DNA from 3 places in the Terrabacter terrae genome. Region 1 is predicted to be linked to each of the others. Evidence: predicted binding sites of a transcription regulator. Region 1 holds the regulator's gene; each other region holds the start of a gene.

Region 1 (3,270 bases):
ACTCGAGCGCCCAGACCGACGTCCTGGTCGACGTCGTCGGCTGGCTGCCGACGGGCGCGGACCAGGTGCCGGTCGGGCCGGCCCGAGTCTTCGACAGCCAGAGCGGTCTGGGTTACCCGGTCGGCCGGGTGGCCGCCGGGCAGGCCCCGAGCGTGCCGGTCGTCGGACAGGCGGGTGTGCCCACCAGCGGGGTGCGGGCTGCGCTCGTGACCGTGACGGTGGTCTCGCCGACCGCCGCCGGCTACGTCACGGCCTACCCCAGTGGCTCGGCCGAGACGCCGTACGCCACCGTGAAGTACGCGTCTGGGCGCACCGTGACCAACACCGCGCTGGTGCCGGTCGGCCTCGACGGGAAGGTCCGGGTCAAGACCTCGGCAGCTGCCTACCTCAAGGTGGACGTCCAGGGCTACGTGCGCTGGTGAAGCGGCAGCCCGGGAGTGAGTCGGACGTGCCGGCTCACGTTCCGGGCTCGGTGACGAAGTCGATGAGCTCCTCGACGCTCGCGAGGAGGGTCGGCTCCAGGTCGGCGTAGGTGCGCACCGTGCCCAGGATGCGCTTCCACGCGTTCGCGATGTCGGCCTGGCTGGAGTGGGCCCATCCCAGCTCGGCGCAGATTCCGTGCTTCCACGACGTGCCGCGCGGGATGACCGGCCACCGCTGCCAGCCCAGGCGCTCGGGACGCACGGACTGCCAGACGTCGACGTAGGGGTGGCCGAGGATCTTCACGTGCTTGCCGAGCCCGGAAAGGGCACGCGCCTGCTCGACGATGCGCGCCTCCTTGGTCCCGGGCACGAGGTGGTCCACGAGCACGCCCATCCGCCGTCCCGGTCCCGGCTGGAACTCGGCGATGATGCCCGCCAGGTCGTCGACGCCGTCCATGAGCTCGACCACGACGCCCTCGACGCGCAGGTCGTCTCCCCACACCTTCTCGACGAGCTCGGCGTCGTGCCGGCCCTCGACGTAGATGCGCGAGCCGCTGGCGACCCGGGCGCGTGCGCCCTCGACCGCCACCGATCCGCTCGCCGTCCGTGACGCGGCCTTGCGCGCGGCCGCGAGCGCGGCCCCGGCGGCGGCGGTGGGTGGGGTCAGCGTGACGGGCGCGCCGTCGAGGAGGAACCCGGGTCCGAGGGGGAACGCCTTGGTGCGACCGTGGCGGTCCTCGAGGTGGACCACGTGCATGCCCCCGGCCTTCTCGACGCGCACGACGGCGCCGACCCAGCCCGTCTCCACCTCCTCGACGACGAGGTCCGGCTCCGCCGGGGTGGGGGTCGAGCGGCCGCGCCGCGGGGCGCGCCAGTCGCCGCTGAGCACGTCTGATCCGTAACGGTCGTTGGGGGACACGACAAGGGAGGGTATGCCGCCCGGCCCGCTGCGCCTCGGCCGCCACGCGGGCACGGGCGCACCCGGGTCGCGGCGCCCCGGCATACCGTTGGACGGAATCGGAGATCCGGCGCCCACGACGTAGACTTGGCACTCGTCAATCGAGAGTGCCAGACCGCCCGTGAGGCGACGCGTGGGCACGACCGAGGCCCGTGAAGGAGGGACGCGATGAGCGAGGACCGCAGGTTGATGGTGCTGCGCGCCATCGTCCAGGACTACGTCCAGACCTCCGAGCCCGTCGGCAGCAAGGCGCTGGTCGAGCGCCACCACCTCGGGGTCAGCGCGGCGACCGTGCGCAACGACATGGCCCTGCTCGAGGAGGAGGGACTCATCCACGCGCCGCACACGTCGGCCGGGCGGGTGCCCACCGACGCCGGCTACCGCGTGTTCGTCGACCGGCTCAGCGCCATCAAGCCTCTCGGGCCGGGGGAGCGGCGCGCCATCACCCAGTTCCTGCAGGGCGCCGTCGACCTCGACGACGTCGTCGACCGCACCGTGCGGCTCCTCGCGAGCCTGACCCGCCAGGTCGCCGTGGTGCAGTACCCGTCGCTGACCCGCTCGACGGTCCGGCACATCGAGCTGGTCCCCCTCGGCGCCACCCACCTGATGATCGTGCTGATCGTCAACACGGGCCGGGTCGAGCAGCGCGTCGTCGACACCGGCCGCTCCCTGGTGGGTCCCGACGGCGAGGGCCTGGTGGCCTCGATGCGCGCCCGCATCAACGAGGTGGCCGCCGGCGTGCCGTTCACCGTGGCGGCCACCCGGCTGCGGCGCCTCGTCGACGACACCGAGGGCGAGGGCGGCCTCGACGCCGGCGACCGGGCCGTGATGCAAGCCGTGGTCTCGGCCCTCGGGGACGCGCTCGTGGAGGAGCGCGAGGAGCGTGTCGTCCTCGCCGGCCAGGCCAACCTCGCACGCTCCGGCGCAGACTTCCCGCGCACCATCGGCCCGATCCTCGAGGCGCTGGAGGAGCACGTGACCCTGCTGCGCCTGCTCGGCCAGCTGGGCGACGACCCCGACCTCGTCTCGGTGCGCATCGGCTCCGAGAACCCCGTCTCGGGCCTGCAGACGACCTCGCTCGTGTCGATGGGGTACGGCTCCGGGGCCGAACGCGTCGCGAGCCTGGGCGTCCTCGGCCCGACACGCATGGACTATCCCACGACGATGGCCTCCGTCCGTGCCGTCGCCCGCTACGTCTCCGAGATCCTCGACGACAACCAGGCCACCTGACGAGCACCACCCGACCAGCACCACCTGACCAGCACCACCTGACCAGCACCACCTCGGCCAGTCCGCCGGCGCACGCCGCGCCGGAACCGAAGAGCACCACACACCGAAGGAACCAGCTTGAACGACTACTACGCCGTCCTCGGGGTCTCGCGCGACGCGAGCCAGGAGGAGATCAAGAAGGCCTACCGTCGACTGGCCCGCAAGCTGCACCCCGACGTCAACCCCGGCCACGAGGCCGAGGAGGAGTTCAAGCGGGTGTCGCAGGCCTACGACGTGCTGTCCGACCCCCAGAAGCGCCAGTCGTTCGACATGGGTGCCGACCCCTTCGCCACCGGCGGCGGCGCGGGCTTCGGTGCGGGCCAGGGCTTCTCGTTCAGCGACGTGATGGACGCCTTCTTCGGTGCCGGTGCCACGGCAGGGTCGCGCGGACCGCGCTCGCGGGTGCAGCGCGGCCAGGACGCCCTGGTCCGGCTCGACATCGACCTGGCCAAGGCCGTCTTCGGCTCCGAGGAGGAGCTGACGCTCGACACCGCGGTGGGCTGCAAGCGCTGCGACGGTGACGGCGCCGAGCCCGGCACCGGCCGCCAGACCTGCCAGATCTGCCACGGCACCGGTGAGGTGCAGCAGATCCAGCGCAGCTTCCTCGGCCAGGTCATGACC
Region 2 (3,270 bases), 860 kb from region 1:
GTAGCCGTACTCCGGCGCCGCGCTCGGGTCCTCACGCACGGCTTCCCTGATGTGCGCGGCGTGGACCTCGAGCGTCCGCGCCACGTTGTCGTGGGCGTGCACCGTGGCGGTGTCGAAGGCGACGTTGCCGAAGGTGTGGTCGAAGTGGACGTGGGTGTTGACGACGTGACGGACCTCGATGTCGCGCCCCAGGCCACGGACGTCGTCCAGCACCTCGCCGCCCTGCGCATCGCTGGCGCGGGTGTCCACGACGACGGCCCCGTCACGGCCGAGGACCAGCCCGACGCCGACGTCCCACTGCCGGTAGCGAGCCACGAAGACACGGTCGGCGACCTCGACGAACCCAGGCGCCACCGGCGGAGTCACCGAGGTCCTCCGCCGTGATCCACCTCTCGCACCGCTGCGCCACCGAGCATGCGACCACCGTAGCGACGATCGGCCGGATGGGCGGTTCTGCGGCTCTTCCCCTACGGTGTGATGCCATGCCCAGCGAGACCCGCAACTCCCTCCCTCCCTCGGAGCGTCGACGGCAGCGCGTCGTCGTCGCCGGTATGGCCGGCGTCGCCGTCCTGACGGCCGGGGCGATCGCCTACTGGCCGGGGGACGGCGCCCGAGCAGGTGCCTCGATGGCCGGTGCGACGTCGTTGCAAGACAGCGACTCGACCGGCGGCGCCGCGGGACAGATCTGGGACCCGACCACCACGCCGAAGGCCACCGCGTCGGTCGACCCGAACAGCATCGCGCGCATCAGCCGCGACTCGACGAGGACGCCGGTCGCCCCGAGCGCCGCCCCCGCCGCGGGCACGACCGACGCCACGACCTCGGCCGAGGCCGGCTCCTCTGCGCCCGCTGCCCGGCCGTCCGCCGCCCGGCCGTCAACCGCGACGGTGCCCGTGCTGCCGTCGACCTCCGAGCCCCGCCCGAGCATCGGCCACGGCAGCGCCACGCCCAAGCCGACGGCAACGACCGCAGGGACGTCGACGCCGACCGGTACGCCTACGCCCACCAGCAGCCCCACCTCGACGGCGGTGCCGCTCGCGCCCACCCCGACGACCAGCACCGCCACCCCGACGCCGACGCGCACCCGCTGGAAGGACCGCTGCCTCATCCTGCTCCTCTGCTGAGCGGGGTCAGCGCCGTGTCGGAGCTGGACCGCACGCCCGACCGCGAGGCGACCGCGTGGCAGCCTGTCACCCATGGACTGCGTCTTCTGCTCGATCGTCGCCGGTGACCTCCCCGCCGACGTGGTGCTCGACGAGGGGGACTTCCTCGGGTTCCTCGACCGCCGGCCGGTCTTCAAGGGCCACGTCCTGCTCGTGCCGCGCAGCCACGTGGACACGCTGCTCGACCTGCCGGTCGAGCTGCACGCCGGCCTGCTGGGGGCTGCCCAGCGCCTCGCGGCGGCGGCCGTCGACGGCCTCGGCGCCCAGGGCAGCTTCGTCGCCGTGAACAATGTGGTCAGCCAGTCGGTGCCGCACCTCCACGTGCACGTCGTGCCCCGCACCAAGGGCGACGGGCTGCGGGGCTTCTTCTGGCCGCGCACGAAGTATGCGTCGGAGCTGGAGTCGGCCGAGTACGCCGCCCGCATCGTGGGTGCGCTGTCCCCAGCCGTGGACGCCTGAGCCCGGCGAATGGCATACGCCCTCTTCTGTGCTTGCCGAACGTTTGCACTCTCACCCTGCGAGTGCCAATAATGGCGTTAGCACTCTCCCGGTGGGAGTGACAGAAAATGGGCCGTATGCCGAGGGGCTGGGTTCGCAGCGACATGAAGCTGGGAAGACCGGTCCCGTCCGTCGCGGGCGTCATGCGGGCCACCACCAACGTTTCGTGTGGGAGGAACCACCCGAATGGCCAAGACCATTGCTTTTGACGAAGAGGCGCGCCGCGGTCTCGAGCGGGGCATGAACATCCTCGCCGACGCCGTCCGCGTGACCCTCGGCCCGAAGGGCCGCAACGTCGTCCTGGAGAAGAAGTGGGGCGCCCCCACGATCACCAACGACGGCGTCTCGATCGCCAAGGAGATCGAGCTCGACGACCCGTACGAGAAGATCGGTGCGGAGCTCGTCAAGGAGGTCGCCAAGAAGACCGACGACGTCGCCGGTGACGGCACGACGACGGCGACCGTCCTCGCCCAGGCCATGGTGAAGGAAGGCCTGCGCAACGTGGCCGCCGGCGCCAACCCGATGGCCCTCAAGCGCGGCATCGAGAAGGCCGTCGAGGCCGTCTCCGCCCGTCTGCTCGAGCAGGCCAAGGAGATCGAGACCAAGGAGCAGATCGCCTCGACCGCCAGCATCTCGGCGGCCGACGAGGAGATCGGCGGTCTCATCGCCGAGGCGATGGACAAGGTCGGCAAGGAAGGCGTCATCACCGTCGAGGACTCCAACACCATGGGCCTCGAGCTGGAGATGACGGAGGGTATGCGCTTCGACAAGGGCTACATCTCCGCCTACTTCGTCACCGACACCGAGCGCATGGAGGCCGTCCTCGACGACGCCTACGTGCTCGTCGCCAACAGCAAGATCGGCAGCATCAAGGACCTCATCCCGCTGCTCGAGAAGGTCATGCAGTCCGGCAAGCCGCTGCTGATCATCGCCGAGGACATCGAGGGTGAGGCCCTCGCGACGCTCGTCGTCAACAAGATCAAGGGCACGTTCAAGTCCGTCGCCGTCAAGGCCCCGGGCTTCGGCGACCGCCGCAAGGCCATGCTCACCGACATCGCCATCCTCACCGGTGGCCAGGTCATCTCCGAGGAGGTCGGTCTCAAGCTCGAGAACGCCACCCTCGACCTGCTCGGCAAGGCTCGCAAGGTCGTCGTCACCAAGGACGAGACGACCATCGTCGAGGACGCCGAGGACCGCTCGCAGATCGAGGGTCGCATCGCCCAGATCAAGGCCGAGATCGAGAAGTCGGACTCCGACTACGACCGCGAGAAGCTCCAGGAGCGCCTCGCCAAGCTCGCCGGCGGCGTCGCCGTCATCAAGGCGGGCGCGGCCACCGAGGTCGAGCTCAAGGAGCGCAAGCACCGCATCGAGGACGCCGTCCGCAACGCGAAGGCTGCCGTCGAGGAGGGCATCGTCGCCGGTGGTGGCGTGGCCCTCATCCAGGCCGCCAAGGCGCTCGAGGAGCTCAAGCTCGAGGGCGACGAGGCGACCGGCGCCAACATCGTGCGCGTTGCGACCGAGGCCCCGCTCAAGCAGATCGCGATCAACGCCGGTCTCGAGGGTGGAGTCGTCGCGGAGAAGGTGCGCGGTCTCGACGCCGGCCACGGCC
Region 3 (3,270 bases), 210 kb from region 1:
TCTTCGGCCGGGGCGCCGTGCACGGCCTGGACGGGGAGGAACACCGGACCCGCAAGAGGATGTTCGTCGACGCGCTGATGGACCGGGAGCGGGTGGACGAGCTGCTCGAGCTGGCCGACGGCCTGATGGTGGAGGCACTGCAGGAGTGGCGCCGTCGGGGCGGCGGCGTCGTCTATCCGACAGCGACCGAGGTCTACGGGCGGGCCGTGATCCGCTGGGCGGGTATCGAGGTGCCGCCGGAGGTGGAGGCGCGCCGCGCCGACGACCTCGCCGTCATCGTCGACGGCTTCGCGACGCCGGTCATGCCGTACGTCGCGGCCTGGCGCCGGCGGGTGGTCTGCGACCGCTGGGCTGCCGCGCTGGTCCGCGAGACGAGGTCGGGCCGGCGCGCCGCGCCGGAGGGCTCGGTGCTCGCGCGCGTCGCGGCCCAGCGTGGGACGGACGGCGAGCTGCTCGACGTGCACACCGCGGGCGTCGAGCTGCTCAACGTGCTGCGCCCGACGGTGGCCGTGGCCCGCTTCGCCGCCTTCGGGGCCGTGGCGCTGGCCGAGGCCCCGGAGTGGCGCCGGCGCCTGGCCGACGAGGTGGCGGAGCGGGGGAGCGCCGTGGGTGGACCGCTCGCGACCGCCTTCGCCCACGAGGTGCGTCGGGTCTACCCGTTCGTCCCAGCCCTGGCAGCCGTCGCCACGAGGGACACCGAGTTCGAGCGGTGTCCCATCCCCGCCGGCCGCCGGGTGCTGCTCGACGTGATGGCCACCAACCACGACCCGCAGGAGTGGCCCGAGCCCAGCACCTTCGAGCCCGAGCGCTTCCTCGGGACCGGCGCGGAGTGGAGTGCCCCGTTCGTCCCGCAGGGAGGCGGACGCCCCGAGAGCGGCCACCGGTGTCCCGGGGAGCTCGTCGCAGTGGGACTCCTGGCGCTGACCTGCGCCCGCCTCGCGGAGCTGGACGGCCGGCTCGTCCGTGGTCAGGACCTCGGGTGGTCGTGGGGTCGCATCCCGGCCCTGCCGCGTTCGGGCGTCGTCATCGCGGTCGACGCGCAGCCGTCGGTCGGCTGACCTGCCGGTCGACCGACCGGGGGATCTGCTGGGGGCCCTTCTGGTCCAGCTGTCCGCGGAGCCGGCGGTTCTCGTCCTGCAGCTCGAGCAGCATACGGATGCCCGCCAGGTTGACCCCCTCGGCGATCAGGTCGGCGATGCGGCGCAGCCGCGTCAGGTCGTCGGCGCTGTAGCGTCGCGTCCCGCCGGACGTGCGGTCCGGCTTGAGCAGACCGCGCGACTCGTAGAGCCGCAGGCTCTGCACCTCCATGCCGACGAGCCCGGCGGCGACCGTGATGCCGTAGACCCCCTGGTCGGAGGGCGGCGCGGGCCTGCTGCTCATCGGTGGGTCCTTCCGTGGCTGCCCGAAGCTCCTCGGGCCGTTCCTCTTGCACCAGCTTGTCATCGGTGCTACAAGAAATCTATAGCGCATGCCACAGATCGCGGGGTGCGGTCGTGGCCACCAGGAGCATCCGTGAATGACATGGAGGTGACGACGATGCTGATGCGCACCGACCCTTTCCGTGACCCCTTCCGGGAGCTGGACCGAATGGCCCAGCTGGCGCTGGGAGCGACCGGCACCCTGGCCAGGCCTTCGGCCATGCCGCTGGACGCCTGGCGCGACGGGGACGAATTCCACGTCGAGCTGGACCTGCCCGGGGTCGACCCGGCGTCCATCGATCTCGACGTCGAGCGCAACGTCGTCACGGTGAGGGCCGAACGGCCGGCTCGCGCCAGCGACGCGGAGCTGATCGCGGCCGAGCGGCCGCGGGGCGTCTTCAGCCGGCAGCTCGTGCTCGGCGACAGCCTCGACACCGAGCAGATCCAGGCCACCTACGACGCCGGCGTGCTCTCGTTGTCGATCCCCGTCGCCGAGCGTGCGAAGTCCCGCAGGATCGAGATCGAGCACAAGCAGGACCGGCAGGCCATCACGGCCTGACCGGGGAGCAGCCGTGGTCAGGGCAGGACAGGACCCGGAGGGCCTTGTCGTCTCGGACGTCGACAGCGAGTTCCTCGCGCTCGTCTGCGCCGACCAGGAGCTGCTCGACGCCGAGTTCGAGGAGATCGTCGCGGGGCTCGGACCACCACCGGTCACGCCGTCGGCGGCCGGGAACCCGCACGGTGACCGCGCCGCCGGCGAGGCGCCCCCGAGGGGCTCGGGCCGGCGAGAGTCACCGACGCCGGGGGTGAGGCCGCAGGCGACCGGTCGGGAGCGGTCGCCTCCGCGACGACGAAGGCCGCCGTGGCGCCACGCCGTCCACTGACCGAAGAGGAGGTGCCCGTACAGGTCTCGTCACGAACAGTCCTCGCCTCGGCTCCTCGGGTGGGTTCGTGCCACCCGAGGAGCCCTCGCGTATGCCGTCGCCGGCCCTCGGACCCGCGAGCCACCCCCGGGTCAGGCGGCGGGAGCGGGGGTAAGCAGACGGTGGGACCGCTCCGGTCCGCACCGCGAGGTCTGAACCGACGAGGAGGACATCCGTGACCACCGACGAACGCAGTCCGCATGCCGCCCAGACGACCATCCGCACGGACCTCTTGGCATCACCCGCCGCGCGCGTGGTCGTGCGGCCCCTGGGCAATCCTCTGCCGCTGGGGTTCCTGGCCCTCATGGTCGCCACGACCGGGCTCGCGATGCTGCAGCTGCACGTGGTCGCTCCCGAGCAGGGTCGCGTCGTCGCGATCGGGGTGCTCGCCCTCACGGTGCCGCTCCAGCTCGTCGCCTGTGTGCTGGGGTTCCTGGCTCGGGACCCGGTGGCCGGCACCGGGATGGGCATCCTGGCCGGGACGTGGGCGGGTGTCGGCTTCGCGATGCTGACCTCACCGCCCGGCGCGACCTCGCCGGCCCTCGGAGTCTTCCTGTTGTGCTCGGCCGTTGCGATGTGCGTGCCCACCGTTGCAGCCACCGGGAAGCTCGCGGGGTTGCTCGTCATGGGCGTCAGCGCGCTGCGCTTCGCGGTGACGGGTGTAGGTCAGATGACCGGCTCGTCCGGCTGGCTGACCGCCGCCGGCTGGGTGGGCGTGGTCCTCGGCCTCATCGCGGCCTACGCGGGGCTGGCCTTCGAGGTGGAGGACGTCCGCCACCGCACGGTCCTGCCTGTCGGTCGACGCGGCGCGGGCGTCGACACGATGACGGGCGACCCCGAGGCCGAGCTGGCGTCGCTCGTGCACGAGGCCGGCGTCCGCAAACAGCTCTAGCCGCTGGGTCTCCCAACCTGCACGACCGAGCGCCCGC

Evidence for each region. The regulator HrcA, encoded in region 1, represses chaperone genes, less so after heat shock. The targets are predictions, from matches to a motif close to TTNGCACTCGNNNNNNNCGAGTGCNAA.
Region 2: a site for HrcA is predicted at 1,665-1,691, ahead of groL (chaperonin GroEL). Genes of this name have one in related genera too.
Region 3: a site for HrcA is predicted at 1,426-1,452, ahead of ABD194_RS16405 (Hsp20/alpha crystallin family protein). Genes of this name have one in related genera too.

What each region holds. Positions count from the first base shown of each region.
Region 1 is NZ_BAAANB010000021.1:1,115,936-1,119,205, forward strand. It holds gene ABD194_RS15265 (CHAP domain-containing protein) at 1-422, shown strand, start outside; gene ABD194_RS15270 (DUF3097 domain-containing protein) at 457-1,341, opposite strand; gene hrcA (heat-inducible transcriptional repressor HrcA) at 1,549-2,610, shown strand; gene dnaJ (molecular chaperone DnaJ) at 2,728-3,270, shown strand, end outside.
Region 2 is NZ_BAAANB010000021.1:255,780-259,049, forward strand. It holds gene ABD194_RS11340 (MBL fold metallo-hydrolase) at 1-354, opposite strand, end outside; gene ABD194_RS11345 (hypothetical protein) at 590-1,108, opposite strand; gene ABD194_RS11350 (HIT family protein) at 1,197-1,622, shown strand; gene groL (chaperonin GroEL) at 1,848-3,270, shown strand, end outside.
Region 3 is NZ_BAAANB010000021.1:1,326,638-1,329,907, forward strand. It holds gene ABD194_RS16395 (cytochrome P450) at 1-1,058, shown strand, start outside; gene ABD194_RS16400 (MerR family transcriptional regulator) at 1,024-1,380, opposite strand; gene ABD194_RS16405 (Hsp20/alpha crystallin family protein) at 1,537-1,977, shown strand; gene ABD194_RS16410 (hypothetical protein) at 1,991-2,302, shown strand; gene ABD194_RS16415 (GPR1/FUN34/YaaH family transporter) at 2,517-3,233, shown strand.